Regions from separate parts of the Paenibacillus sp. FSL R10-2736 genome, predicted to be linked through region 1. Evidence: riboswitches for the same ligand, from Rfam matches in the RefSeq annotation. Region 1 holds a riboswitch; each other region holds the start of a gene.

Evidence for each region. Region 1 has a riboswitch for cyclic di-GMP ahead of NSQ73_RS33560 (transglutaminase-like domain-containing protein). Riboswitches for the same ligand answer to the same signal wherever they lie in the genome.
Region 2: another riboswitch for cyclic di-GMP. It lies ahead of NSQ73_RS27320 (PA14 domain-containing protein); the one in region 1 lies ahead of NSQ73_RS33560 (transglutaminase-like domain-containing protein).
Region 3: another riboswitch for cyclic di-GMP. It lies ahead of NSQ73_RS10005 (thiamine pyrophosphate-binding protein); the one in region 1 lies ahead of NSQ73_RS33560 (transglutaminase-like domain-containing protein).

Annotation. Positions count from the first base shown of each region.
Region 1 covers NZ_JBBOBN010000002.1:1,241,895-1,251,814, forward strand. The annotation lists gene NSQ73_RS33535 (hypothetical protein) at 1-708, shown strand, start outside; gene NSQ73_RS33540 (phospholipid carrier-dependent glycosyltransferase) at 705-4,544, shown strand; gene NSQ73_RS33545 (glycosyltransferase family 2 protein) at 4,626-5,603, shown strand; gene NSQ73_RS33550 (GtrA family protein) at 5,593-5,997, shown strand; gene NSQ73_RS33555 (class D sortase) at 6,070-6,723, shown strand; cyclic di-GMP riboswitch class I at 6,851-6,931, shown strand; cyclic di-GMP riboswitch class I at 7,005-7,085, shown strand; gene NSQ73_RS33560 (transglutaminase-like domain-containing protein) at 7,118-7,909, shown strand; rRNA gene NSQ73_RS33565 (16S ribosomal RNA) at 8,276-9,833, shown strand.
Region 2 covers NZ_JBBOBN010000001.1:6,370,733-6,380,652, forward strand. The annotation lists gene NSQ73_RS27305 (potassium/proton antiporter) at 1-1,207, opposite strand, end outside; gene NSQ73_RS27310 (discoidin domain-containing protein) at 1,295-3,841, opposite strand; gene NSQ73_RS27315 (glycosyl hydrolase) at 4,062-5,576, opposite strand; gene NSQ73_RS27320 (PA14 domain-containing protein) at 5,790-8,282, opposite strand; cyclic di-GMP riboswitch class I at 8,296-8,376, opposite strand; gene NSQ73_RS27325 (sugar phosphate nucleotidyltransferase) at 8,514-9,887, opposite strand.
Region 3 covers NZ_JBBOBN010000001.1:2,386,957-2,396,876, reverse strand. The annotation lists gene serA (phosphoglycerate dehydrogenase) at 1-1,017, shown strand, start outside; gene NSQ73_RS10020 (SDR family NAD(P)-dependent oxidoreductase) at 1,146-1,991, opposite strand; gene NSQ73_RS10015 (helix-turn-helix transcriptional regulator) at 2,208-3,167, shown strand; gene NSQ73_RS10010 (methyl-accepting chemotaxis protein) at 3,291-4,541, shown strand; cyclic di-GMP riboswitch class I at 5,046-5,142, shown strand; gene NSQ73_RS10005 (thiamine pyrophosphate-binding protein) at 5,261-6,904, shown strand; gene NSQ73_RS10000 (carboxymuconolactone decarboxylase family protein) at 6,956-7,318, shown strand; gene NSQ73_RS09995 (hypothetical protein) at 7,519-7,869, shown strand; gene NSQ73_RS09990 (3-oxoacyl-[acyl-carrier-protein] synthase III C-terminal domain-containing protein) at 7,972-8,964, shown strand; gene glpK (glycerol kinase GlpK) at 9,161-9,920, opposite strand, start outside.

The sequences.
Region 1 (9,920 bases):
CCGGGAGAAATCTATATTACCAATAATGTGAATATGCCCTACATTTATGTGCTGTTCTATGAGCGGATCAATCCGCAAGACTTCAAGGATTCCGCCGTTTACGCCAATCCGGGTGAAGCTTTCCAGCGTGTATCCTCCTTTGGGAGATACAGATTTGACGATTTGAACATGGTGCCTGCAAATGCCGCATATATCTTTGGGAATAGCTCTCCGCTTCCTGCGGCAAGTGCAGAATATACAGTTAAGCGTTTCGCCAACTACAGTGTAATGCTAACTAATGACAAAGCGGACGGGCTTCCGGCAGCTCCGGAGACTCCCGCTGCTGAATTTAGAAACGGGGGGTTTGAAGAAGGGACTTCGGGCTGGATATTCTCTGCGGGAACGGGAGTGGCTGACAATACGCCTTACGCCGGAACTAGGCTGGCTTATCTTGATGCGGGAGCTGACAGAAGCGTGTCACAGGTTTTTGCCGCGGCAGCCGGTGACTACAAGCTATCCGCCATGGTTAGTGCAGGCGGCAGCGGCGGCGGGAAGATCGGAATCCGTGCAGCCGGCACTGTGCTGGCAGAAGCCGAACTGCAGGCAGGGGAAGATTATCATCAGGTTACACTTCCTGCGGTCACGCTGGAGCAGGGGATGCAGGCAGAAGTTTACATAACCGGCGGTAACGGCTGGATTAACATTGACGAGGTGAGGGTGGAACGATGACCAAGAATACACGCGCGGCGGCAACCGTTATACTGATGCTCTTATTATTTATTCTTCCTGTAACAAACGTTTATGCTGAGGGGAATTTACTGCAGAATCCGGGTTTTGAGGATGGGGAGGACGGTGCGCCTGCCAGCTGGAGCAAAGATATGTGGATCTCGGGCGATGCCTCCGGTCTGCTGTCCGTTCAGTCCGAGGATGTTCACTCCGGCAGCAAAGCGGCAGTCATTGAGAACCTTGAACCCAATCACCTGAAGTGGGTACAGACGGTTGCCGTTTCGCCGGACAGCTACTATAAGATCTCGGGTTATGTCAAAATAGTCAGTACAGCAGGCGGGGGAATGGGTGCTAATATATTCCCGGTCGGGATTGGCGGCGGTTATCCCGCCACCCAGGATACAGCCGGCGAATGGCAGTATCTCGAGTTCATCGGCCAGACCGGCAAAGAGCAGACCGAGATCGGGATAGGTGCTGCCCTGGGCGGATATGCCAACCTGATTCAGGGCAAGGCCTATTTCGATGATCTGTCCGTAGAACAGCTGGATGCAGCTCCGGAAGGCGCGAACATTGTATCGCTGGACAGCGGGGCGCCGGCGGCCGGGGCGGATGCGGGCGGCGGGAGCCAGCCGGCAGAAACACCGCATAAGGTGTCACCTGCCAAGCTGCTGCTGATATCGGCAGTATTCAGTGTGTTCTTTGCTCTTTTATATCACAGAGCCTTCAGCAGTAAACGCCTGCTGAACCAGCAGGACGTGATCTATACACGCTGGCTGTATGTCCTGTTTGGGGTAGCGTTCATTCTGCGGATCTGGATTGGGCTGACTGCGCAGGGCTATCAGAATGATATGAATACATTCATGGCTTGGAGCCATCGCCTGACTGACCTTGGTCCGGGCAAGTTCTATGAAGAAGGCTATTTCGCGGATTACCCCCCAGGCTACTTATATGTACTGTACCTGCTGAGTCTGCTCCGCGGATTGTTTAATTTTGCGGGCGGATCAGGCGCAGAGACTGTGCTATATAAGCTGCCGGCCATCATCTCCGACCTCGTGCTCGGCTGGATCATCTACAAAGGCGCGCGTGCCAAGATCGGATCCGGACTTGCGATCGGGCTGATGATGCTGTTCCTGTTTAACCCGGCAGTGCTGATGGACTCTGCAGCGTGGGGACAAGCAGACTCCTTCTTCCTCATCTTCCTGCTGCTCAGCATAATGGGAGTAGTGGATAGAACCTTTGTACGCGCAGCGATCTTTTTCGCCATTGCCACACTGATCAAACCGCAGGCGCTGATTTTCACACCGGTCCTGATCTTTGCCTTCTATCATCACCGCGCCTGGAAGCAGCTTGCTCTGGGCGCTGTCTACGGACTGGGAATATTTGCTCTGCTCGCAGCCCCGTTCTTCTGGAATAACGGCGGTTTTGCCGGAGTGATTGATTTATATAAGAGCACTTTATCTTCTTATCCGTATTCTACAGTTAATGCATTCAATCTTTATGCTTTGACGGATCCGATGTGGTCAGCGCTTGATGTCACCTGGCTCGGCATACCTTACCGCATATGGGGCTTTATTTTCATACTTGTAGCGGTAGCTCTTGCAGCTTATTATTCCTTCAATACCAAGGACCGCAAGGATCTTTCTAAATCGTATTTCCTCGGCATGGTGCTGATCACGGTTGTCTTTGTATTTGGCACCAAAATGCATGAACGCTACCTGTATCCTGTTCTGCTCCTGTCTCTATTCACCTTCATTGAGAGCAAGGACCGGCGTTTCCTGACACTGTTTCTCGGATTCTCGCTGACTCAATATATTAATGTAGGCTATACGCTGGCCTATCTCAATACCGGCAGCAATCCGCCGACAGACGGAATTGTCCTGGTTACAGCGATTACTACCGTAGTTCTGGCATTATATCTGCTGTATGTTGGGTACGATGTATATATCCGCAAAGCAACAAAGCACCTGCCAGAGCCTGTTTCAACGCAGGCTGCATTTGAAGCAGATATGCGGCTTGCAGAGGGGATTCAGCCCCTTGCCAAGCAAGAACGTCGTTCCCCGCTGAAGCTGCAGCGCAAAGACTGGATCTGGATGATCGCGATCACGGTACTCTATGGAGCGCTTGCGCTTTATCATCTGGGGGATACCAAGTCGCCTGAGACCCTGTGGGAGCCTGCCGCCAGCGGCGAGAGCTTCTATGTGGATCTGGGGCAGGCCCACCAGCTGGAGCGGGTAAATATCTTCGGCGGTGTCGGCACAGGCAAGTTTCAGCTGGAGTTCAGCCAGACGCCGGATAATTGGAGCAGCCCGCTTGATGTGAGCGAGGATGTCGGCAATGTCTTCATTTGGAAAAGCCAGCCGCTGAACGTATCGGCAAGATACGTCAAGCTGACAGTCACCTCTCCGGGCTTCACCCTGAACGAAGTGGCGTTCTATGACAAGGAGGCACCGAAGACGCCTCTGCAAATTGCCGGTGTTACACCGGATGCCGCTGCGGCTCCCAAAAGAGGGACGCCAGCCAATCTGTTCGATGAGCAGTCCATGATCCCGGAGAACTCGAATTTCATGAACAGTACGTATTTCGATGAAATCTATCATGCACGGACCGCTTATGAACATTATCATGATATTGTCCCTTATGAGAATACGCACCCGCCGCTTGGCAAGCTGCTGATCGGTGCAGGCATGGAGCTGTTTGGCGTCAATCCGTTCGGCTGGCGTATCATCGGCACCCTGTTCGGCATTGCGATGCTGCCGCTGATCTATATCATGGCGATGCGGCTGTTCCGGAAGACTACCTATGCTGCATTAGCAGCCGGACTGTTCGCGCTGGACTTCATGCATTTCACCCAGACACGCATTTCAACGATTGATGTATACGGCGTATTCTTCATTATGCTGATGTTCTATTTCATGCAGCGGTATTATACGATGAACTTCTACCGTATGCCGCTGCGCACAACGCTGGTTCCGCTTTTCTGGTCCGGACTGTTCTTCGGAATCGGAGTGGCCTCTAAGTGGATTGTTCTCTACGGTGGAGCAGGACTTGCGGTGATGCTGGCGCTGGCGCTGTTTGAGCGGTATAGGGAGTATAAGGCCGCAGGCCGTCTGCTGGCTGAAGGCAAGCTGACCGGTCAGGAGCTCAAAGCTGCCTGCCGGACAGCGGACCAATCCTTCTGGAAGAACACCATCATCACATTGGCCAGCTGCATCATATTCTTCATTGCGATCCCGGTTATCATCTATAGTCTGTCCTTTGTCCCGGCGCTCTCTGCTTCAGCAGAAGGCTTCACCATTAAGGGACTGATTGATGCCCAGAAAAATATGTACAACTATCACAGCCAGCTTGTAGCAACGCATCCGTTCGCCTCCTCCTGGTGGGAGTGGCCGTTCATGAAACGTCCGGTATGGTTCTTCAGCGGCGGTGAAGGATTGCCGGAAGGCAAGGCCAGCAGTATCGTGACCATGGGGAATCCCCTCATCTGGTGGACAGGAATCTTCGCTATGCTGGCAGCCGTGTGGCTTACCGTGAAACGCCGGGACAAGAATCTGTACATGATCTGGATCGGGTTCTTCTCACAGTATGTTCCGTGGATGCTTGTGCCGCGTGAGACGTTCCTGTACCATTATTTTGCGATGGTGCCGTTTATGATTCTGTCGGTTGTCTATATCCTGAAGCTGCTTGACAGCAGATTCGGCGACGCCAAATACCTGCGGTATGCCTATGTGGCTGCTGCAGCCATCCTGTTTGTAATGTTCTATCCGGTGTTATCCGGAATGCAGGTTAACAGCAGTTATATCAATACTGTACTGCGCTGGTTCCCTTCCTGGGTATTCTAGGGGCACTATTTAAGAAGGCACATGTTTCAGAAGACAGTTTTATTGCGGGGTATCTCGTAGAAACTTATAGGAGGAACTAAGGTGAAAGCCAGATACAGTGTAATTGTCCCCATGTTCAATGAGGAGGAAGTCATTCAGGTAACCTATGAGCGGCTCAAAAAAGTAATGGATGGTTGCGGCGATTCCTATGAACTGGTTTTCGTCAATGACGGCAGCCGGGACCGCACGGCGGAGATCATGCGCGAGATCAGCAGCCGGGATGAGCATGTCAAGCTGATCGACTTCTCCCGTAATTTCGGCCACCAGGTGGCGATTACGGCTGGTATGGATTATGCCGAAGGCCAGGCAGTCGTGGTGATTGACGCAGACCTCCAAGATCCTCCTGAGGTTATTCTGCAGATGATTGCGAAGTGGAAAGAGGGCTACGAAGTCGTGTATGCCAAGCGGTTGAAGCGTCACGGGGAGACTTTATTCAAGAAAGTCACCGCTAAGATCTTTTACCGCCTGCTCAGCAGTATGACCAGTGTTGAAATCCCTACCGATACCGGGGACTTCCGGCTGATCGACCGTAAAGTCTGTGATGTGCTGCGCGGTCTGAAGGAGAAGAACCGGTATGTCCGGGGTCTGGTAAGCTGGGTAGGCTTCCGGCAGACCATGGTAGAATATGTGCGGGAGGAGCGCTTTGCCGGGGAAACGAAATATCCGCTCAAGAAAATGATCCGGTTTGCGCTCGACGGCATCACCTCCTTTTCCCACAAACCGCTCAAAATCGCATCTTATATCGGATTCTTTCTGTCCTTTTCCAGCTTCATCTATCTATTCCTGGTATTGTTCCAAAAAATCTTTACCTCCTGGACCGTACCCGGATGGGCATCTATAGTCGGCGTGAACCTGCTCTTCAACGGGATTGTACTGATGCTGCTGGGGGTAATTGGTGAGTATATCGGACGGATCTATGATGAGTCGAAGGACAGACCGCTCTATATTGTACGTGAGACCAAAGGCTATCCGGATGCGGAAATAGAAGACACGCGGAAGGAAAGCGATTATGCCAGATAAGAGATGGAGTGCGGGGTTCATCCAGTTCCTGAAATTCAATGCGGTAGGCCTGCTGAATACACTGATTGACTTTGCTGTATTCACACTGCTGCATTCCCTTGGGATGATCAACACCCCTGCGCAGATTATTTCCTATAGCGCCGGTACGGCCAACAGCTTCTTCTGGAACAAAAAGGTGACCTTTCGCGACCGGGACAGAGGTAATAAAGAGGGCTTCGACCGGATGCAGCTGGTTAGGTTTATCGTGCTGAACCTGGTGGTGCTTGGTATATCGGTGCTGCTGATTCATATATTGACCGATTCCCTTGGTATTCAAGTGTTGATCGCCAAAGTGCTGGTCACATTTGTTACGGTGATCATTAATTTCTTCGGAAGCCGGAAATGGGTATTCTGAAAATTAAGAAGCATTGCTTCTTAATTTTTTCCGGGAGGGTAACATCTATTCTATATTACGGAGGCGATTGTCATGCGGAAATTATCCTATTTGATTATACTTGCCGGGGTACTGATTATGCTCTATCCCAAAGGAAGCGAATGGTACAATGACCGTCAGCAGCAAAAGCTGCTGGAAGAGGCTGAACAGGCCTACAGTGAAATCGTTCCGTCTGCGTCAGCTCCGGCCAGTGCTGATCTAAGTAAGCCTTACGCGGAAGTAACCCAGCTGCTGGCGGATGAGTCGGCTGCGGAAGAGCCAGAACCCTCTGCTGCGCCTGAGATTGAAGTCGGAGGCAAGGTGATGGCAATCATCGAAATCGACAAAATAGATCTGAAGCTGCCTGTGCTGGAAGGCGCCACCAAGGCGAATATGAAGCATGCTGCTGCGCATATGAAGGAGACGGCTCCGCTTGGCTCTGCTGGGAATGCTGCAATTGCAGCGCATAGATCAAGAACTACGGGAAGGCTATTCAACAGATTGAATGAAGTTGGAGTCGGGGACACTATTTCCGTTACAACCGGCAAGCAGGCATACAATTATGTAGTTTATGATGTGACTATTGTGGAACCAACCGATGTATCCGTATTGAAAGGGAATAAGGATGACAAGATTCTAACACTCATTACTTGTGATCCGCTGGTGAATCCAACGCATAGACTTATCATTCACGCAAAGTTATCGTGATGTTTGTAGAATAATGACGGAAAAACTTAAAATACTTAAAATTTTTATTTGTTTTCGCGGAAATCTAGTGATTTAGGTCTTGATAATAGAAATAGATATGGTAAGATATAACTATACAAAGCTAATACACGATAAACGGCAAACCTATCGAAAGGTAGGGACGCAAAGCTAGAGGGCCTTCCCGTAAGGATGGCAGCCAGCTACCGAATGAAGAGGCTTTTTTTGTTTGTTCTTATTGTGAATCTAGCATTTTATGGTAGAAGCAAGGACAGATAAAGCTTATACGATAACGGCAAACCTATCGAAAGGTAGGGACGCAAAGCTAAAGGGCCTTCCCGTAAGGATGGCAGCCAGCTACCGAAAGGGGTTTTATCCAATGAAGAAGTTCTATTTAATGTTGGTTACACTATTCGTAGTGGTTACGTCGGTGCAGACAGGTACAGCTCAAGCTGCTAATGCGGATGCAAGCTGGTTGAACATAGGTCAACTTGATCAGGGTGTTATCGGAGTTTCTTATAATGTTCCTAAGGATAAGAAGATTAAGCTGATGATCACCAAAGATAATAACAGCTACACCTACAACTTATACACTTCCAAACCAACTGAAACATTCCCGCTTCAACAAGGTAACGGTTCATACAAGGTTTCCGTACTTGAGAACACTACCGGCAACAAATACAAAGTAATCTCTTCCGAGACGGTAGATCTTAGCCTGAGCAACGCCAACGCCGTATATCTGAGCTCCGTACAGAATGTTAAATGGAGTTCTTCCGATAAAGCAGTTCTGAAAGCAACACAGCTTACACAAGGTTTGACATCAGATGAAGACAAAGTGAAGGCTATCTATAATTATATCGTAGCCAATGTGAAATATGATTATTCCCTGGCTTCCAGTGTTACTACAGATTACATCCCTAACAACGACAGCACCTTGGCTACCAAGAAGGGGATCTGCTACGATTACGCTTCCTTGTTCGCTACTATGCTTCGCAGTGAAGGCATTCCTACCAAACTGGTTATGGGTAACACAAGTTATGTGACTTCTTACCACGCTTGGAATGAAGTGTTCCTTAATGGCAAATGGGTAACTATTGATACTACAGTTGATGCTGGACTTGCCAAGAACAGCAAAACAGCAGATCTGGTTAAAGTGGCAAGTAAATATACTGCAGCTAAGTTCTACTAAGAGCACAGATGCATTCATAGTTTCATTGAGGATAACCCGCTTAGTAACTAAGCGGGTTATTTTTATTTTGGAAAAGGTTGCTTTTTGGTAGAGAGATAGGGTATTATAAATAAGCGTTGTTGGAGCGGCAAACTTAATAAGAAATGACTTAAATAAGTGATTTCAAAATAAAGCTTGCATTACTCGAATGAACGTGATATATTATAAGAGTTGCTGGTGACGCGGTAAGCGCCGCTGACAACGAGCTTGATCTTTGAAAACTGAACAACGAGTGAGTATCGGAAATCACTTCGGTGAGATCCAAATTAGAGAATATAACAATTCTCGTCAGATGTTTCAAAATGAGCAATCGCTCTTTCTAAATACAATTTGGAGAGTTTGATCCTGGCTCAGGACGAACGCTGGCGGCATGCCTAATACATGCAAGTCGAGCGGAGTAAGAATGGAAGCTTGCTTCCATTCTTACTTAGCGGCGGACGGGTGAGTAACACGTAGGCAACCTGCCCTCAAGACTGGGATAACTACCGGAAACGGTAGCTAATACCGGATAATTTCTTTCCTCTCCTGAAGAGAGAATGAAAGGCGGAGCAATCTGCCACTTGGGGATGGGCCTGCGGCGCATTAGCTAGTTGGTGGGGTAACGGCTCACCAAGGCGACGATGCGTAGCCGACCTGAGAGGGTGAACGGCCACACTGGGACTGAGACACGGCCCAGACTCCTACGGGAGGCAGCAGTAGGGAATCTTCCGCAATGGGCGAAAGCCTGACGGAGCAATGCCGCGTGAGTGATGAAGGTTTTCGGATCGTAAAGCTCTGTTGCCAGGGAAGAACGTCCGGTAGAGTAACTGCTGCCGGAGTGACGGTACCTGAGAAGAAAGCCCCGGCTAACTACGTGCCAGCAGCCGCGGTAATACGTAGGGGGCAAGCGTTGTCCGGAATTATTGGGCGTAAAGCGCGCGCAGGCGGTCATTTAAGTCTGGTGTTTAAACCTTGGGCTCAACCTGGGGTCGCACTGGAAACTGGGTGACTTGAGTACAGAAGAGGAAAGTGGAATTCCACGTGTAGCGGTGAAATGCGTAGATATGTGGAGGAACACCAGTGGCGAAGGCGACTTTCTGGGCTGTAACTGACGCTGAGGCGCGAAAGCGTGGGGAGCAAACAGGATTAGATACCCTGGTAGTCCACGCCGTAAACGATGAGTGCTAGGTGTTAGGGGTTTCGATACCCTTGGTGCCGAAGTTAACACAGTAAGCACTCCGCCTGGGGAGTACGGTCGCAAGACTGAAACTCAAAGGAATTGACGGGGACCCGCACAAGCAGTGGAGTATGTGGTTTAATTCGAAGCAACGCGAAGAACCTTACCAGGTCTTGACATCCCGATGAAAGCATTAGAGATAGTGCCCCTCTTCGGAGCATCGGAGACAGGTGGTGCATGGTTGTCGTCAGCTCGTGTCGTGAGATGTTGGGTTAAGTCCCGCAACGAGCGCAACCCTTGACTTTAGTTGCCAGCAGGTTAAGCTGGGCACTCTAGAGTGACTGCCGGTGACAAACCGGAGGAAGGTGGGGATGACGTCAAATCATCATGCCCCTTATGACCTGGGCTACACACGTACTACAATGGCCGGTACAACGGGAAGCGAAACCGCGAGGTGGAGCCAATCCCAGCAAAGCCGGTCTCAGTTCGGATTGCAGGCTGCAACTCGCCTGCATGAAGTCGGAATTGCTAGTAATCGCGGATCAGCATGCCGCGGTGAATACGTTCCCGGGTCTTGTACACACCGCCCGTCACACCACGAGAGTTTACAACACCCGAAGTCGGTGGGGTAACCCGCAAGGGAGCCAGCCGCCGAAGGTGGGGTAGATGATTGGGGTGAAGTCGTAACAAGGTAGCCGTATCGGAAGGTGCGGCTGGATCACCTCCTTTCTATGGAGAATCGTCACCTGCAACGGTGACATTCAAATCGGAAGCTAAAGCTTCCACAATAGAACCTTCGGGTTCGGACACTCACTC
Region 2 (9,920 bases), on a different contig from region 1:
GAGCCACGAGCTCCATCAGCGACGGCTGGGATGCATCCTCCCGTCCTACCAGTCTAAGCCGCGATGCCAAGGGCGAAATGGTCGTTCCCTGAATGACCGCCGAGGTCAGGACTACGAAGAAAACAACATTGAAGAACAGCCGGCCCTGCGGAAGCCCCGCGAGCAGCGGGTAGGTCGCAAGCACAATGGGGACGGCGCCCCTGAGTCCGGCCCAGGAGATCAGTGTCTTTTCGCGGAAGGAGAACTTGGCAAACAGCAGACTGATGAATACACCCGCAGGTCTTGCTACTACCATTAGAATAACGGACAGCAGAATGCCCTGCCAGGCAATATCCGCCAGCTCCTGGGGAAAGACCAGCAGTCCGAGCAGGATGAACATGGCAATCTGCATCATCCAGGCAAAGCCGTGATTGAAATTCATGATCGTACGGTGATACATCAGCTCGGAGTTCCCCAGCACCAGCCCCATGACATAGACGGCAAGCAGACCGCTGCTGTGGACCATCGCCGAAACCCCGTAGGTCAGAACCGCAAAGCCGATGGCCATCACCGGGTACAGCCCGGTGGAGTCCAGATTGATCCGGTTGATCAGATATGTAGCCAGCTTACCGATAAGAATCCCCAGCAGGAGACCAATCCCCATCTCCCAGAAGAAGGAGAGCACCAGACTCCAGATTGCAGTATCAGGATGCTGTATCCATTCGATCAGGGAGACGGTGAGGAATACCGCCATCGGATCGTTGCTGCCTGATTCTGCTTCGAGTGTGGAGGTCAGGCGTTTATCAATGTTTTTGCCGCCCAGTACTGAGAACACCGCAGCCGCATCCGTCGAACCGACAATCGCCCCGAACAGGAAGCTCTCCGCCCACGGCACGCCTAATATAAATCTGGCAAAAACACCGACAACCCCCGTTGTCACAAGCACACCTGCCGTAGCCAGCGACAGCGCCGGCTTCATGACCGGACGGATATCCTTCATACTCGTCTGCATTCCGCCTTCAAACAGAATAACCACAAGCGCAAAAATCCCGGCGATCTGTGTTAATGAAGCATTGTTGAAATAAATGAAATGGCTGAGCACCATCCCGGCAGCGATAAACAGAACCAGTGCGGGCATTCCAAAACGGGTGGAGAATTTGGTGGACAGCACGCCTACCAGCAGCAAAGCCGCCAGCAGCAGAATAATTTGATCTGCAAGATGAGTCATCGATCCGGTTCACCCCTTTCCCATTCATACTTCGCAGCAAAAAACCCCGGTGGCTTCTTAAATCCACGGAGCTTATTATGCCGTCCTTTATTCTCTTGAATACACCTGCAGCTCCTGAATTGACCAATAGTTGCCTCCGGAACCTGTCTGCTGTATGCGGATATAACGGGTTTGGACCTGGGAAAAGGCAATTCTGGTCAACTCCAGTTTCCCTTTGCCGGATGCTACCTGTGTCCAGCTCTTGGCATCATCGGATACCTGGACGGTATATCCCCGCGGATAATCATACGACGATAAAGTATAAATCAGCTCTATGGCTTCTATTGCATGTACTGCACCTAAATCAATCTGGAAGTATTCACCTGATGCCTGATGTTTACCGGTATCCCAGCGTGTGCGCCGGTCTCCATCAATGGCACTCTCCGGCTTCGAGGCTGCCGTGTTCACATTAGACGTAACCTTCCAGCCGGTCCGGTCCAGCGGGACGAGTCCGGTTGCTGTAATCTGTGTCTTCTCTGACATGACGCCAGAGCCTGACACTCTTACCGCATAAGTATACAATGTGCCCTCCTGCAGTTTGCTGTCAGTGTACTCTGTGCTCTGCACACCCGCCGCAATCACTTTCAGTTCACTGCCCGGGCCGTCGGCCCGGAGCACTTCATAGCTTGCCCCGGGAGCCTCCAGCCAGCTCAGATGCATCGACAGCCCTTTGACTGCCGCGGCCTTGAAGCCTTGCGGCGCCACATCCGCTACTTCGGAAGAGGGCTGCAGAATGTACTGCACCGCCTCACCCGGAGCCAGCGTTTCGGTGAATTCCAGCACAGGTGTAGCATTCCTGCCCGACATATAGCTGCGTGCCTCTTCATAAGTATCTCCGCGGCCAAAGCGTTCACCCTCATATACGGTCTTCTCCGGCATGGTCACCTTCACTTTAACCGTCTGCTCGGTTTCTTCGAAATTGACAAAGTTCACAAGCAACTTGTTGGATGTGGCTCCGCTGCCTGCCAGAGGCTCAAGAGTAGAAGTGTCTACCGCCCGTACATACACCATTTTGTCAGCCAAATCATCTTTGTTCGTAATCTGGTAGCTCAGCGGCGCCCCGTGTGTGGCATAAGCCAGATCCAGCCGGCGCATAATACTTACGCGTGAGTCTTCACCTTCTTTGGTATAATAAATCTCTGTAGCTCCCGGATCATGCTCCTCCAGGTTGAAGCCGTACTTGAACAGACTGAAGTTCTTGAAGAAAGCGGCATGCTGCACAAACATATCGGCATATCCGATATGCCCCCGCATAATCCGGTCAAACACCGCCGCAGTCCGCTCGGATGCGCCGTATTGATAGGCATCCACATGGGTATCCGAAGTGCCGAATTCGGTGGTGAGCATTTTTTTGCTGAGGCCGTCAACCGCTCCCCCGAAGGTCTTCAGATTCTCTGTAAAGCTGCCTCCGTTGCTGAAAATGTAGGATTCCCCATAGGAATGCCCATTGGTCAAATCCGTAACTTCCTCCAGTTCATTCCGCTGCTCCGGGTCACGTTCCCAGCCGTCCGGATCGCCGCACTGCTTAAGCGTCCCCTTCTGATTGCCGCAGGAATCTTCGCTGTAACCCGGCCAGTATGCCCAGCCCGGGGCCACCGTCTGCAGATGTGGTGCGATCGTCTTGCCTTTCTTATTCAGCCAGTCGGCTATCGCCAGATTGACTGCTTTGGAACGGTTGAACAGTCCGGGCTCATTATCCACCTCATAGTACTGGAAATACTGGCCGTATTGCTTGAAATAATCGGTCAGCTTCTTCTCCGCATCATCCGGCAGTGAACCGTCTTCCTTGAGCTTGATATCACCCGTGTACAGATAGAGGGCAACAGCCTGCATATTATAATCCTTCAGGACCTCATAGTACTCTCCCATATTCTCACAGGATCTGCCCACATCGCTGGCACAGCTGGTCCGCATAATGTTGCCGCTGTAGGCTAAACCCAGCCATTTCATAATATAAGGCAAATGCGTAACGGCACCTTTGTCGAAATAGAACTGTTTGTTGTTGACCATGGTTCCGGTCAGTGTATAGCTCCCGTGAATCGGCTCCTTAACCGGAGTCTTCAGTGCTTCCAGACTAAGGTTATCCCATGTCCACCAGTTATACTTATCCTCCGCAGCCGAGGAATAGATCCCGCGCGCTGCCCGCAGCGTTAGCTCGTTGGTTCCGCTGATGAGCTGTTCTTTGGGAATGTACAGCTCATAGGTTTTGCGGAAATCATATTTACTGTCCGTACCGTCTACACCGGCAATCTGAATAATCCCTGACAGCTGCCGGTTGGAGAATACGCTCATCTGCGGTACAGATTTGTAGGCTTCAAGGATGCTGACACGAAATAAGACCCCGTTAACCGGGATCTTATCCAGCTTGTAGGTAATCCGCAGTTCAGGATTGGTAGCGCCGTGCAGCCCGGACGGGATACTCTGAAGCTCCGCCGTCTTCGCTGCGGCTGAAGCAACGCTGAATACCCCCTTGGCCCCGTTTGATCCGGCTGCTGCAAACTCTGCGGCTGAACCGTCATGCTGGCCAAGCTTCCATAGCACAGTCCCCTCCGGAACTGCGGGACCCGCATCCTTGGCCGCAGATAATTCCGACATGTCAACTTCCACCTCGCCGCTATTTGTCCCATCCTCTCCGAAGACAGAAACGGACAACAGAAACAAGATGATCAATGCTGCAAATTTTAGTAGTAGATGAATGGGTTTATTTCTCTTTGTTTTGAGTCTAGTCCTCATTCCCTTGTCCTCACTTTCTTCCAGGGTGGCTGTAATGTACCGGTTTCCGTAGAGCCGCATTCGTGATGACCAGCTTCATTCCTCAAGGAAGAGTCAGCGCGTTCTGGGGAATCACCGCCTGCTTCTGGCGCGGGCTTTGCCACATCAGACGGACGCTTGCGTCACCGTGATTCTCATAATACTCCACTTTAATATCGTAGGCAGTTGCGGCTGTAAGAGTTATACTTCCCTCCCGGCTGACACCGCTTTGCTTCTTCCAGCTGTCAATGATCAGCTTGCCGCCGATCCACACACGGATGCCGTCATCGGAAGAGGCTGTAAAAGTATACTTTTCACTGTAGACTGGCTTGATCTTACCGGTCCAGCGTACGGAAAAAGAGTCCTTGCCGATTCCCGGCGCCGGTGAATCCCCATGCCAGTTGAAGTCAATCCTGCTGTCATTCCGGGTAAGCAGCGGTTTGCCGGACAGCTCCGCATTGCCGAAATATTGCCCCTTGAGACCGTTGCGCGATACCGCAGTAAGTGTGTTGATCTGAGCATTCAGTGCCAGCTTGTAATCATCCCGTGATACGGTGTACTTATTGCTCATAAAGCTTTGAATTTTCTGGAGATTATTATTCTCGAGCAGCATTTTCCCCCATGTCATCGTATATACCCATTTACTCTGGGTTTGAGACAATATGACAGGGTCTGGAAGCTCTCCGCTCTCCCCGATACCGATGGGTTTGCCGTCAGCCAGCTTCAGAAGGTTCTCGTAATAGGATTGCTTAAAGTCATTGTTATAAATATCGGCTGCCAGTACATCCACCTTGGAGGCACCCGGATAATAATTGCTGTAAGGCTCTGCCCACTCGTTCGGTGCATTCGGGTTCCATACCCAGAGCAGGTTATTCAGCTTATGCGTGTTCACCATACGGTCATACACAATGTCCCACAGCTTGGCGAAGTTGTCCTTCTGACCCCACCAGAACCAGTTGCCGTTCATTTCATGATAAGGCCGCCATAAGACCGGCACCCCTGCATCCCGCAGCTCACCCAAATATCCGGCAACCTCATCCAGCTCTGCGATCAGGGCTTTGTACTGGGGTGTTCCGGGAGTAACGTAGGCGTCGAATTTGGCCTGGCTCAGGTTCATTTTCACATTAGTCCATTCGGGAGAGGTTCCCGGCAGATTCTGATGGAAGGTCATCGCCACAATGCCTCCGCCTTTGTACCACTTAATGGCACTGTCTACGACAGCTTGGCGCTGCCCAGCAATGGTCTCTTCGGACTGGTTGTTAATGGCTCCCAGCTCGTAGCCGTGCAGAACGGCATACTGCCCGCTTGCATTTTTAAGCTTATTATTGAATTCATCAGGACTCTCCAGATAATCATGCTGGCCGGAGATCATACCTTTGCCGCTGAGATCGGCAAGATAGCTTAACAGTGCGGTGGCTTCCTTGGAAGCGGAGGGATTAACGGGTTTGATTGGAGCGGCAGGAGTATTGACGGTACGTGCTACCGGAAGACTGCGCGCCTCCCCCCATGGCAGAAGAGAAAGGATAAGGATAATTGGAATAATTGTCGTATATAGCCTGTACTTACGGTAAGTGTTCAATATAATCTCCTTTCCCCGGGTCTCACTGCCGCCTTAGGCGTGCAGGCATGCAGTTCTCTCTTTAAGAGGCTGCAATGAATTACCCGGATGGTCTATAGCTTAGTAGCCCTGCTGATAAGCAGGGCCATTAAGATTGGACTTTATAGGATTTAGAATTGTAACGTCTTAACCAGTATCAGCGCCAATAATGAATACAGCTGCGGGGGTATGATCTTAGGAAGCGGAAGGGAGAAACAGTGCGCTCGCAGGAACCGTTGCCTTAACTTGGCTCGGACTCTCCCACATCAGGCGTGCTCTGGCATCTCCTTGATTCTCATAGTACTCCACTTGTATATCATATAGCTGACCGGCTGTCAGGCTTATGCTTCCTGTGCGTTCGGTCCCGCTCTGCTTCATCCAGCTGTCGATCACAAGCTCACCATTGATCCGTACGCGGATGCCGTCATCTGAAGTGGTATAAATCTGATAAGTCTCAGTGTATAGCGGCTTGAGCTTACCGCTCCAGCGTACAGAGAAGAAATCTATGCCGATTGCGGCATCCGGCGTGCCTTGACGCCAGTTGAAGTCAAGCACTGCATCGGTACGTACCACTGCCGGAGCACCAGACAACGTCATATTATTGAAATATTCCGCAACCAGCCCATTCGCCGCAGGAGCCTCGGCCGTAAGATTCTCCGGTAATGGAGCTTCTGCCGGCGTTGGTGCCGCTGTTGGCGTTGGTGCCGCTGTTGGCGTTGGTGCCGCTGTCGGCGTTGGTGCCGCTGCTGGCGTTGGTGCCGCTGTCGGCGTTGGTGCCACTGTCGGCGTTGGTGCCACTGTCGGCGTTGGTGCCGCTGTCGGCGTTGGTGCCGCTGTCGGCGTTGCTGTTGGCACCGGTGTTGGTGTTGATACTGGTAACGGCGTTGCTGTTGGTACTGGTGTTGCAGTCACAGCCGGAGCATCCAAAGCTGCTTTGCTGGCTGAAGAAGCAGCCGTGTTCACAAATAACGCGCTTGTAGGGACAGTTGCCTTCGCCTGGCTTGGACTCTGCCACATCAGGCGGATATTGGCATCGCCGGCATTCTCGTAATACTCCACTTTGATATCATACAGCCGGCCTGCCTGCAGGTTTATGCTTCCTGTACGCTCGGTACCGCTCTGTTTGGTCCAGCTGTCGATTACAGCTGTGCCGTCAATATAGACGCGGATACCATCATCGGATGTAGTGATAATCTGATAGGTTTCACTGAAAGAAGGTTTGATCTGACCCGTCCAGCGTATGGAGAAGCTATCCACTCCAAGCTTGGCATCCGGCGCTGCCTGGCGCCAGTTAAAGTTCAGCAGCGCATCATTCCGGACCAGAACCGGAGTGCCCGAAAGCGTCATGTTCTTGTAGTATTCTCCCTGAAGACCATTCTGAACGACGGGGGCCGTCACAGAATCATTGGAAGCAGGGGGCGGCGTCAGTACCGGTATTGGCATTGCAGTCGGTACCGGCGCTGGTGTTGCTGTTGGAACTGGCGTTGGTGTTGCTGTCGGTACCGGCGTTGGTGTTGCTGTCGGTACCGGCGTTGGTGTTGCTGTCGGTACCGGCGTTGGCGTTGCTGTTGGTACCGGCGTTGGTGTTGCTGTTGGTACCGGCGTTGGCGTTGCTGTTGGTTTCGGCGTCGCCGTAGCAAATGTGCCTGCTTTATAATCGTCCCGGGTCACAGTATAGCTGTCGCTCATGAAGCTTTTGATGGTAGCATTGGTGTTGGTTTCATACAGCATTTTTCCCCAGCTCATCATATATACCCAATTTTTCTGGGAGAGCTGCAGCTTTGCCGTGCTTGGCATTTGTCCATTCTCGCCAATGGCAATCGGTTTGCCATTCGCAAGGGCAAGCAGGCTGTCATGGTATTTATTCATATAATCATTCTCATATATATCTGCCGCGAGTACATCCACCTTGTCAGCCCCCGGATAGGTCAGCGCATAAGGATCAGACCAGGCATTGGGTGCATTGGGGTTCCATACCCACAGCAGGTTGTTTAATTTATGAACGTTTACGAAACGGTCATACATAATATTCCAAAGCGCAGCAAAGTTATTTTTCTTCCCCCACCAGAACCAGTCACCGTTCATTTCGTGGTAAGGTCTCCAGAGTACGGGAACACCAGCATCCCGCAGGCTTTTAAGTGAAACTGCCACTTTGTCCAGATCTGCAATCAATGCAGTGTACTGTGTTGTACCCGGAGTAATATATTTATTGAATTCCGCCTGGCTCAGCGGTTTCTGAACATTGGACCAGAGGTATGCGGTACCCGGCAGATTCTCATGAAAAGTCATGGCTACAATGCCGCCGCCCTTATACCAGTTGATCGCGCTGTTCACAACATTTCTGCGTTGCGCCGCTGCTGTACTTTCCGATTGGCCGCTGATTACACCCAGTTCATAGCCGTGAAGAGCTGCATATTGTCCGCTGGTTCCCTTCAGCTTGTTGCTGAATTCGTCCGGACTTTCCAGATAGTCATGTTGGCCGGTAATAATGCCTTTTCCAGTGATAGAATACAGATCATCCAGCAATCTGACTGCTTCGGTTGAAGCCTCCGGATTAACGGGCGCTTTGGAACTAGATGCAGCTTCTGCAGATGAAGGCATTCCGCCGAGTCCCAGAGGTACTGCAGTCAATAAAAGGGCCAGAGACAGCACAGTGCACAGCAAACGAGACTTACGGTAAGTTATCAAAATCCATCTTCCTTTCGGTAGCCAGGCTGCCACTCTTGCGAAGGCCCTATAGCTTTGCGTCCCTATCTTTCGATTAGGTTTGCCTTTGTCGTATTGGAAGGATTAATCCCTCTTACCGTAAGTATCGTCCCTATTTAGTTTTAATTTAGAGCAAAAATGAAATTTTCTTAATAAATGGTTCTTAATACCTGTTTTGGATTTGTAACAATTGGTTATATAGATAGATTAGACCTACGAAATGAATTGCTGTAAGGCGATATCTTCCCAATCCAAGGTGATTCGGATGTTATCTTCCTCCACCAGCTCAGAGCCGGTCTGCACTTCGATAAATTCCATATCTGTCAATGCCAGGATCGCATGCTTGGTGCCTTCCGGAATCCGTACGACATCCCCCGCCTTCACATTATGCATTTTCTCATTGAGCACAATGCTGGCTTCACCGCTGACAATGGTCCAGATTTCACTGCGTTTGTGATGCAGCTGATAGCTGATATTTTTACCTTCAGAGATAAAGATCCGCTTCGTCAGCACCTCATTGCCTTCCGCATATTTCACATAATCAATTACCTTGTAGTGGCCCCAGCGGCGTTCTTCGTACATCGGTCTTTGTTCAAAAGATTTCAGCACTTCTTTAATGCGCGGGCTCTCCGCCTTGTGCGTAACCAGAATTCCGTCCGGGCTGGCGGCGATAATCAGATCCTTCGCTCCGATCACGGTGATCGGAATGTCCAGCTCGTTGATCAGGCAGGTGCCTTCGGAATCTGCAGTGACGAAGCCTTTGCCGACATGATTGCTGGTCATTTCTTCAGTCAGCGTGTTCCAGGTGCCCAGATCCTTCCAGAATCCGGCGTAAGGCTGAACCACGATATTCTCTTCTTTTTCCACCACTTCGTAATCAAAACTGATGGAAGCCAGCAGTTTATACTGCTTCTGCAGTTCCTCATAGTTCAGCGGCAGTCCTTTGCGCTGCAGAATATCCAGCAGATAACCTAGACGGAAAGCAAACACGCCGCAGTTCCAGAGCGCGTTCCGGCTGATCAGCTCCTCAGCCTGCTTGCGGTCCGGCTTCTCCTGGAAGTGGCTCACCTGCAGATACCCGCTCGCCCCCGCTTCGGCGCTGGTAGGAATGATATAGCCGTATTTCTCGGAGGCATGCTCCGGAACTACGCCCATCAGCGCCAGATTGGCGCCGCTCTCCAGCATCGTGCTCTCCAGCTGCAGAACGGTTTCGAAGAAGGACGACTCCACATAAGGATCGACGGGCAGGATGGCTACCGTCTCGCTTGGTGAAACACCGGCGACCGAATACAGGTAAGCTGCTGTCAGTGCGATGGCAGGGAAGGTATCGCGCCGCTCCGGCTCAACGATAATCGGCACCCCGCTGCCCAGCTGGCTCTGAATCATCTCTACCTGGCTGCGGCCGGTAGCCAGGTAGGACGATTCCGCCATCCCTGTCTCCTGCAGCTGTCTCCATACCCGCTGTACCATGGATTCCGGTTCACCTGCCGGGCTTTCCAGTACTTTCAGAAATTGCTTCGAACGTGAATCATTGGACAAAGGCCAGAGCCGTTTACCAGAACCGCCTGATAGAAGTACTAGTTTCATAAGTGAACCCTCCTAAGTTTATGTGATGTCGCG
Region 3 (9,920 bases), on a different contig from region 1:
GTCCGGGGAGCAGACTTTATTACTGTTCACACACCGCTGACACCGGAAACCCGCCACATGATCTCCCGTCCGCAATTTGAAGTCATGAAAAAAGGAATGCGCATCATCAACTGTGCCCGCGGCGGTGTAATTGATGAGATGGCGCTGGTTGAAGCTATCGACAGCGGTATTGTTGCCGGTGCAGCCTTTGACGTCTTTGAGAAAGAGCCGCCGGAAGCGGATCACCCGTTCCTCTCGCATCCGAAGATTATCGTGACTCCGCATTTGGGTGCTTCGACCGTTGAAGCCCAGGAGAATGTTGCGATCGATGTATCGGAGCAAGTGCTGCATATTCTGCGCAACGAACCGTTCATTAACGCCGTGAACATCCCTCCGGTTGCTCCTAGTGTAATGAACAAGCTGCAGCCTTACTTCACCCTCGGCGAGAAGCTCGGCAGCTTTGTGACTCAAATTACAGATGGAGCGATCCGCGAAATTCATGTGGAATATGCCGGTGACCTCTCCGATGTCGATACACAGCCGCTGACCCGCTATATTGTCAAAGGCGTGCTCTCCCGCCATTTTGCCGGGGATGTTAACATCGTCAACTCCATGCACCTGGCAAAGACGCGTGATGTTAACGTAGTAGTGACCAAGGCTTCCAAGACCAAGGGCTTCACTAACCTTATTACTGTTACACTCAAGGCTGAGCATGACGAAGAACGCCTGGTTGCCGGAACCCTGCTGCAAGGCTATGGCGAACGGATTGTGCAGGTTAACAAGTTCCCGGTAGATATCGCTCCGGAAGGTCATCAGATCGTCATTTCCCATAACGATAAGCCGGGTATCATCGGACTCGTCGGTACACTGCTCGGCCAGAACGACGTCAACATCGCCTCCATGCAGGTTGGCCGTAAAATTGTCGGCGGAGCTGCGATTATGCTGCTGACTGCTGACAAGGCTGTTCCGCAGGATGTACTGGTCAAGCTCGCCGGATTGCCGGAGATCAATACTGCGGAAGAGATCACTCTTTTGTAGCTGAAGAACGCGGGCTTATATTCTTGGAATACCTGAGTTCAATATAAGCGCACCAAAAAACACTCTTGAGGAATGACGGCCCGTGCCGGCATTTCAAAAGAGTGTTTTTGCATTTTCCGGCTTACGGGTTATTCTGGAATGTTAAATACGGGGACCCGCCGCCCGTCTGTGTCTGTATACCCATATTTCTCCGCCAGACTCCCCACCTGCTGGGGTCTGCCTGTCAGCTGCATCACCCCAGGATCAGCAGCGAGCGCTGCGGCAGCCCGTCCGATGTACGCCGTAGACTCACTGGCCTGCAGCTCCTCTACCTCCTGCCAGTGCTCTTCATCCGTCTTCATGCTCTCCAGCACCAGTTCTGTACGCATCCAGCCAGGTGATAAGGGAATCACAGCGATCCCATCCGCAGCCAGTTCAAGGGACAATCCGTAGGCCATGCGAACAAGCGCATTTTTGGACAGATCATAATAGAAGTTCCCTACATATTTATACTGGTCCCAGAAGGTGGTATGAATGATCAGCTTCCCAGTGCCAGTGCCTTCTCTGCGCATCAGCGGAATAGCATAGTAGTTAGTCATGAGCTGCGCCCTGACTCCGGCATTAAACATATGGTCCCAATGAGCGGCCGGGAGCTCCCAGAAGGGCTTGTTCTCAATCGGAAGATTATTGCCTCCCCAGACATTATTGACCAGAATATCAAGCTTGCCCTGCTCCACGGCAATCTGCCGGATCACTGCTTCCGTCTCCGCGTCATTGGTGTGGTCGCAGCGGATATATGATCCTTCTCCGCCGAAGCTGTGAATCTCACGCAGTACACCGGCAAGTGTCCGTTCGCCCCCTTCAGCCATTGAACCTGCGTTTCTTCCCGTAAAATACACAAACGCACCTGCCCGGGCCAGCTCCAGGGCAATGCCTCTGCCCGCTCCCCTGCTCCCGCCTGTAACTAATGCAACTTTCCCTTGCAAATCTGTCATTATATCCGCTCCTCTCAGCTTTCATCAGATGATCATGAAGTTATCTAAAAGCTATCTTGCACCAACCGGCTCTCCTTATTAATATTAACTCTTATATATGACATCAACTGACATATATATATGATAAACTTAAAATATGTTCTGCTTAAGCGGAAACGGCTTTGCCGTTCTTGAATAATCGGGAAAAATTTCATTATAACCAGGAGGCCTTTATCCATGAGAGCAGACCGACTATTATCTATTATGCTGCTGCTGCAAAGCCGCGGTAAAATAAGCTCCCGCGAGCTGGCACAAACGCTGGAGGTTTCCGAACGGACCATCTTCCGGGATATGGAGTCACTGAGCATCTCCGGCATTCCCGTGCTGGCAGAACGCGGCCGTGAGGGAGGCTGGAGGCTGGCCGAGGGTTACCGGACCTCCCTGACAGGTATGAACCCCAAAGAGATTGGTGCGCTGCTGCTGCCTGCAGACCCGGCAATTCTGCAGGCGCTTGGGATTCAGGAGGAGTTCTCTTCCGCTGTCCGTAAGCTGCAGGCCGCTGGTGCAAGACAGCCCGCTGCCGCCTTCAGCCTTCTTAATGAGCGTATTCATATTGATGGCGCGGGCTGGCATCCGTCAGGCGAAACCTATCCCAGTCTAACTGCATTACAGGAGGCTATATGGGAAGACCGTAAAGTGAAAATCTGTTACATGCGCGGGGAGGAGAGATCAGAGCGGCTAATTTCACCCTTTGGACTCGTAGCCAAACGTGGTGTCTGGTACACCGTGGCCGAAACAGGCGGTGAAATGCGGACCTACCGGGTATCCAGAATAAGTAGTGCTGAAGTCACGGATGAATATTTTAGCAGACCTCAGGATTTCAATCTGGCACATTACTGGGAAGCTTCTACCATGGCATTCAAATCTGCATTGCCCCGCTACCCTGCCAAGCTGCTGGTGAAGGACAATATAATGAAGGTTCTCAAACAAGAACGTTATGTTTCCGTACTATTCCAGGAGCCTTCACCTTCACCCGGCTGGCACTCCGTCGAAGCCGAATTTAATACGCCGGAGTCTGCCTGCCGGATCATCTTATCCCTAAGCCCGGGCATTAGAGTTACCGCTCCGGCGGAGCTTGCAGACAATGTTGCGGCCACTCTGCGGGAAGGGGCTGCATTATATGAAGACAATGTGTAAACGTACTCTTTTGGAGCAGCCCGGGAAGAAGTTTTATGTCAGTTCTTACAATAGACCGATTACGCTTTAATCCCCTATAATATTACAATGCACAATATTTATTTCTAGGGGGAACTATAGTCTATGGACTGGATGAACAAGCTGCCTTTAAAACAAAGAATCGTTGCCGGATGTTACCTGGTTGCCGCTTTATTCGCTGTCCCTGTGTTAATTACGCTCATTGCAATGGGAAAGTTGATAATCGGTATTATTCTGATTGCGGTATTGGCTGCACTGACCTACCCGCTTGCGCGCTTCATTGAGAGAACGCTTACATCTTCATTTGAGGATATCTCCAATGTGACGCATACAATCGCCAAAGGCGACTTCACCAGCCGTGCAGACGAGAACGGATCAATGGGCGACATCAGCCGCTCCTTCAACACTATGATCGATAAATTGAAGAAGATCCTAACCGACGCTTCACAGCTTACCCGCCAGGTTATGGATGCCAGCCGGGGTATTGAGGACAAGAACCAGAACCTGAAGATTGTAATGGCACAGGTAGCCTCCTCTTCCAACGAACTTGCCCTGGGTGCGAATGAAATCTCGGTGGATATTGCCGATATGACGGAATCGATCAAAGATATCGAAACCAAAGTCTCCAATTATACGAACTCTACCAAGGAAATGAATAAACGCTCCGCCCATACACTGGAGCTGGTTGAAAAGGGACGTCAGTCCGTGGACACTCAAGCCGAAGGCATGCGGAAGAATATCCAGGCTACACAAAAAGTAGCAGATACGATCGAAGCGCTCTCACAGAATGCCCGCGGCATTACCATGATCACCAAGACCATCACGGAAATTGCCGAACAAACCAATCTTTTGTCGCTTAACGCCTCAATTGAAGCTGCACGTGCAGGTGAGCACGGACGCGGTTTCGCAGTTGTAGCACAGGAGGTCCGCAAGCTTGCCGAAGAATCAACCGCCTCCACCAAGGAAGTGTTCGGGCTGGTACGCAGCATCGAGGCCGATATCAAGCAGGCTATCGATAACATCGCTATTAATGAAGAGGTTGTTCAGGTGCAGAACGAGATGATAACGGAGACAGCACATATTTTCGCGCAGATCGTACATAGCGTGCAATACATAACCGAGCAGATCTCCTCCTTCTCCGCAGAGAGTGATCTGATGCTGGAGAGTGCGCTCAAGATCTCCGGGGCGATCGAGAATATCTCGGCCATTACCCAGGAGACGGCAGCAGGTACCGAGGAGGTATCTGCGGCGATGAACGAACAAATTCATGCCCTGCAGTCCGTAGCGGAAGAGACCGAGAAGATGACACAATCTGTCTTCCAGCTGCAAAAAACAATCCATATTTTCAAATTCTAGCAGCAGCCCCAAGAGACCATTTCCGCAGAGCAGTCTGCGGGAACGGTCTCTTTTTGGCATGGAAAAAGCAGATTGTAATGTAATATTCACAAAGTGTTAAAATAGTGCATAACCCTAAAATAACGTCTTTGCACTTCTTTACTGCTAATTCTTTATTACTAATAAACTAACATTATTTTAAATTTTAATCACCTATTTCTTAAGACCTATTTCTAGGTTCTCCCAGCCTATAATTCTAATACATCTGCATAGTTTCAGGAGGTTCCTACGATGTTATGAGGCTTATGACTTATGCAGATTAAATTCTGCTCTTTTTCTGCATTTGCATTATAAGACTTTGGTCTTCCAGACGCATCCATTTTCAAAAGTTTGAATATCTAATATTTCATCTCCTATTACATCTGAATATTCGCCAAATTTCGCGTTTTGCTGCAAACGGCTTATTGACAAAAGGCGAGCGAGGAATATATTGTAAAGGAAAATTATCCTTCGCTGTATTGATAACAACATATGAGGCAAAATTCACCGAAAGGGAATGACGCAAAGCCATGGATCTACAGTCTCACTTATCCGGTGAGATCATGACAGCCAGGTTGCTGAAAAACTATGAACGTCCGGGAATCCGCGTTCAGTTATGGTGATTCGTGCAACAGGCCTGTGCTCCTATTTCGAGTACAGGTTTTCTATTGCTAGCATACAATCAAAAAACAACTTGTGGGGTGGATGTTCTGAAGACAGTTGCAGATTATATGGCGGAAGCATTACGCGATCTTGGGGTAACACATTCTTTTGGTATTATTGGCAAGTCCATTTGTCCTATAGCTCTCAAACTTGTTGACTATGGCATTGAGTTTATTCCCGGCCGGCATGAGTCCAGCTCCGGCTTCGCAGCAGGCGGCTATGCACTGAAAACAGGCAGTCTCGGGGTTGCCTTCGGCACCTCCGGTCCAGGCGGAACGAACCTGCTAACCGCAGCAGCACACGCCAAAGCCAACAATCTCCCGGTGCTCTTCATTACCGGTCATCAGTCTATTAAAGAGCTGGGGATTCCCCAGTGTCAGGATTCCACATCCTATCTCGCCGATTTGGCGGACATGTTCAGACCAGCCACTCTTTTCAGTAAGCTGGTAGAACGCGGCGACCATTTCAGTACGATTTTCAATCATGCCCTGTCTATCGCCCTTGGTGACAAGAAAGGACCTGTTCATTTATGTATTCCGTTTGATGTTCAGACCGAGCGCCTTGAAGAATGCCGGATTGTCCTTCCGCAGCGGGAAAGGCTCGTCAGCTACGCCAACTACGAACGGGTCATTTCAGCGATCAATGCTTCCAGCAGGCCTCTGATCATTGCCGGTAAAGGGGTTAACCGCTCCGGTGCGCACAAGGAACTGGTACAGTTGGCCGAGACCTTCAACATACCTGTAGTGACCTCCCCCGGCGGTAAAGGAGCCATTGCTGCGGATCACCCGCTCTATCACGGTCCTGTGGGCGTTGGCGGATGTACGCACGGTGATGAGATGTTGAACAACAGTGATCTGTTTATCGTGCTTGGTTCGCGTCTGAGCGATATGACCATATGCAATCTTAAGAAGGAGAATCATCCGGATCAGCTGATCCAGTTTGATGTTGATCCAACCTTTGTCGGTAAAATATTGACTTCCGATACCATTTCCGTCGGCGGCGATTTGCGTGACAACCTGGAGCTGTATCTCGGCAAGATTGATCCGTCCACCATAACCAGACGTGAAATAGAGATCTCCAATCACTATACTGAAGAGCTGCCTGTGCTGTCCAAGCTCTCGCTGGCTTCGGTAATGAGCACGATGAGCGATTTGATACCATATAACAGCAGCGTGTTTGTTGATGACGGCAGCCACGGCTTCAATGCGGTCAAATGGTTCAACGTGAAGAAACCGGGGAGCTTTGTATTTGATGCCTATTTCGCCTGCATGGGGAATTCAATCGGCATGGCCATCGGTGCCAAGGCGGCTGCGCCGGAAGAGACGGTCTTCTGCATTACCGGTGACGGCTGTTTCATGATGCTCGGAACTGAAATTAACACAGCGGTTTGCAAGAATATTCCGGTTATTTTCATCGTTGTGAACAATATGCAGCTGGATATGGCCCTTAAGGGAATGGAAAAAACAACCGGACGTATCGATGGAACCATCTTTGAAGTCCCTATGGATGCAGTTAAGTTTGCTGAGTCCCTGGGAGCCACCGGCTTCCGCGCAGAGACGCAAGAGGAGTTTGCCTTTGCAATCAGCCAAGCAGTTGAACTTAACCGCGTAGCCGTTATTGAGCTGTTGACCGACCGTGACGAAATGCCTCCTACGGCCCACCGTACACTGGATCTCAACTAGGCTGTATGTTACAGATTCCCCAACTTACTATCAGGAGGCAAACAAGTGAATATGAACGTAGACAGCGGACTGGACCATTTCACCAATCTTTCCGGGGACTATGGTGCCAAAGCCCTAGCTCCTATTAAAGAGCATTTTCCTGAATTAGCCGAGTATATCATGGGCAATGCATACGGTGATATTTTTCAGCGGACGACCATCGGTTCAGACTGGAAAGAAATTGCTGTCATCTCTTCTTTGATCACCATGGGACAATTTGAACAGTTGGGTGTTCACTATGTAATGGCGCTCCGCGTGGGGATGACCGTTGATCAGATCAAAGGTATCCTGCTTCATCTGACACCTTGTATCGGCGCACCCAGAGTGATCTCGGCGTTCAATGTTCTGCTGGAGACGCTGGAAGATATTCGTTAATTAACAACATAATATTACATCATTCGACTTTTGTATTGCGTATTAAAGAAAGTTCTGGTTATAATGAAGGCAAAATATCCCAAAACCAAGTTCACTTTGTCGAATATAGTCGCAGGAACGTAGTTTTTCGGGATATCAACATGATGAATCATCAGGTCACTCTGAATAGTCATGCAATTAAAATTACGGGAGAGATGAACATGGGACAATTTATTTTGAAGACGGACACTGCGAAGAAAGTAATTAACATCGAGCTGGAAGGAACCTTCTCGAACGAGGACGGTCTTAAATCGATACAAGCCTATCAGCAGACCATCAATCCGATCAACCCGTCCGAATATGCACTGGATATCGATTGCCGCAAGCTGAATGTAACCGCTCCTGATGTTGTGCCGTTGCTCGAAGGCTGCTTCATTATGTTCAAGGCAGACGGCTTCCAAAAAGTGAGCCTTACCCTTGAGAATAACCCTATTCTCAAAATGCAGCTGGCACGTCTGGGCCGCAAAGCAGGACTCGAAAACCTGGAAATCACGTCTACGGTACAAGCTTAGGATAACTTATTTTTAAACCATTATTAGCGGTTTGAAACGCAAGATTCGCTCACGAAACTAAGTGTATGCTTACGGGCTACCCAAACTTTTAGGAGGTTTACTATGGCAGGGATTCGCATTAAGGACATTGATATCTATCATCCAAGCAAAAGCATCGGCAATGACTTCTTCATTCAGCACTTCGATGAGAAGGGAATTGATATCCGTGGCCTGCTGGCTGCTCTTGGCCGTGAAAACCGCTACAGTATCGACAGCAAGGATGAGAACTCCCTGACGATGGCTTTTGAAGCCGCAAGCAATGTACTGGACAAGACCGGCCTGACCGGCGCAGACATTGACCTGATCGCTTATGCAAGCCAGACTCCTGAATATATTTTCCCAACGAACTCATTGATGATTCACCGCCTGATTAATGGTGCATCGCATACGATCTGTATCGACAGTAATGCCAACTGTGCAGGAATGACCGCTTCGGTTGAACAGGTCAGCCGTCAAATGATGGCGAACCCGAGAATCCGCCGTGCGCTTGTCATCGGTTCTGACTACGTTGCCCCGCATGCGGACAAGAATGACCCGGTATATTACGCCAACTTCGGCGATGCAGCTGCCGCGCTCATTCTGGAGCGTGACGAGAATTCGGTAGGCTTCATTGATTCAATCTATCAGACCGATACCTGCGTGTACGGCAACTCGCTGTTCCCGGCGGAAGGTTTAGCCAATCTCGGACGTACGGGTGTGGCTGCCGGAGAATTCAATGTGAAGTTCATCCCGTTCGATGATTCCATCTGTGTGGATGCTGCTTCAGAATCAATTAACACCCTGCTCAGCAATAACGGAATCGCACCTGAATCCATCAAGGCCGCCTGCTTCTCGCAGTTGTCACTTCCGAATATCAAGGCCGTTGCCGGCAAAACCGGAATTGACGCTGATGCAGCCGTCTACATCGGGGATGAATTCGGCTACACCTCCACCAGCAGCCCGTTTATTGCCCTGCACAAAGCAGTGACTACCGGACAGCTGGAACGCGGAGACAAGGTCCTGTTCTGGACAGTAGGCGCCGGATGGCAGAATGTCGCTTTTGTAATGGAGTATTAGTCCTAGCTGTTGAACTTATAGTTTCTTGTTGATATCCAAACAGCCCGCAGCAGAATTCCTGCCAGCGGGCTGTTTCTTTATGTATACGTCAGGGCCCGACTCTCCCCAGGCAGAACCTGCAGCGTTCATCCTGCCTGAGGTGAATCTATCCGATTCATCCGGTAAGCGCAGTCTGCCATATCAGCAGCTGTTCTTGTTACCTCTGTCCTTCATGCTTCTCCCAGCCCATAGTCCGAGACACCGCGTCCTGCCAGGCATTGTAACGGCGTTCACGCTCTTCCGTCTCCATCTGCGGTGAGAATACCTTCTCGGCCTTATTGAAGCTCTCCAGCTGCTCCCGGGTCCATATGCCGGAGGTGAGTCCTGCCAGTAGCGCAGCGCCGAGCGCTGTGGTCTCCGCATACGTAGTACGGGTTACGTCTCTCCCAAGAATGTCCGCCTGGAACTGCATCAGCAGATTATTGCGCACGGCGCCTCCATCCACTCTCAGGCCACTGAGCGGCATGCCTGCGTCTTTTTCCATCGCCCCGATGACATCGCGGGATTGAAAGGCCAGCGACTCCAGCGTTGCGCGGACCAGATGTGCGGCGGTCGTTCCCCGGGTCAGTCCAAAAACGGCGCCTCTGGCATACATATCCCAGTAGGGTGCACCAAGGCCGGTAAAGGCCGGCACGACCACAACCCCCTCACTGTCCTCCACCTCACTCGCCTTCTCTTCCGAGTCCGCCGGAGCTACAATCAGCCCAAGGCCCTCCTGCAGCCATTGTACCGCTGCTCCAGCCACAAACACACTGCCCTCAAGGGCATAATAGAGTTCGTCTCCCATACCCCAGGCTACCGTGGTCAACAGGCCATGACTCGAAGTCACTGCCTCAGTGCCTGTGTTCATCAGAATGAAACAGCCGGTGCCGTAGGTGTTCTTGGCGCTGCCTGCCTCCAGGCAGGTATGACCGAAC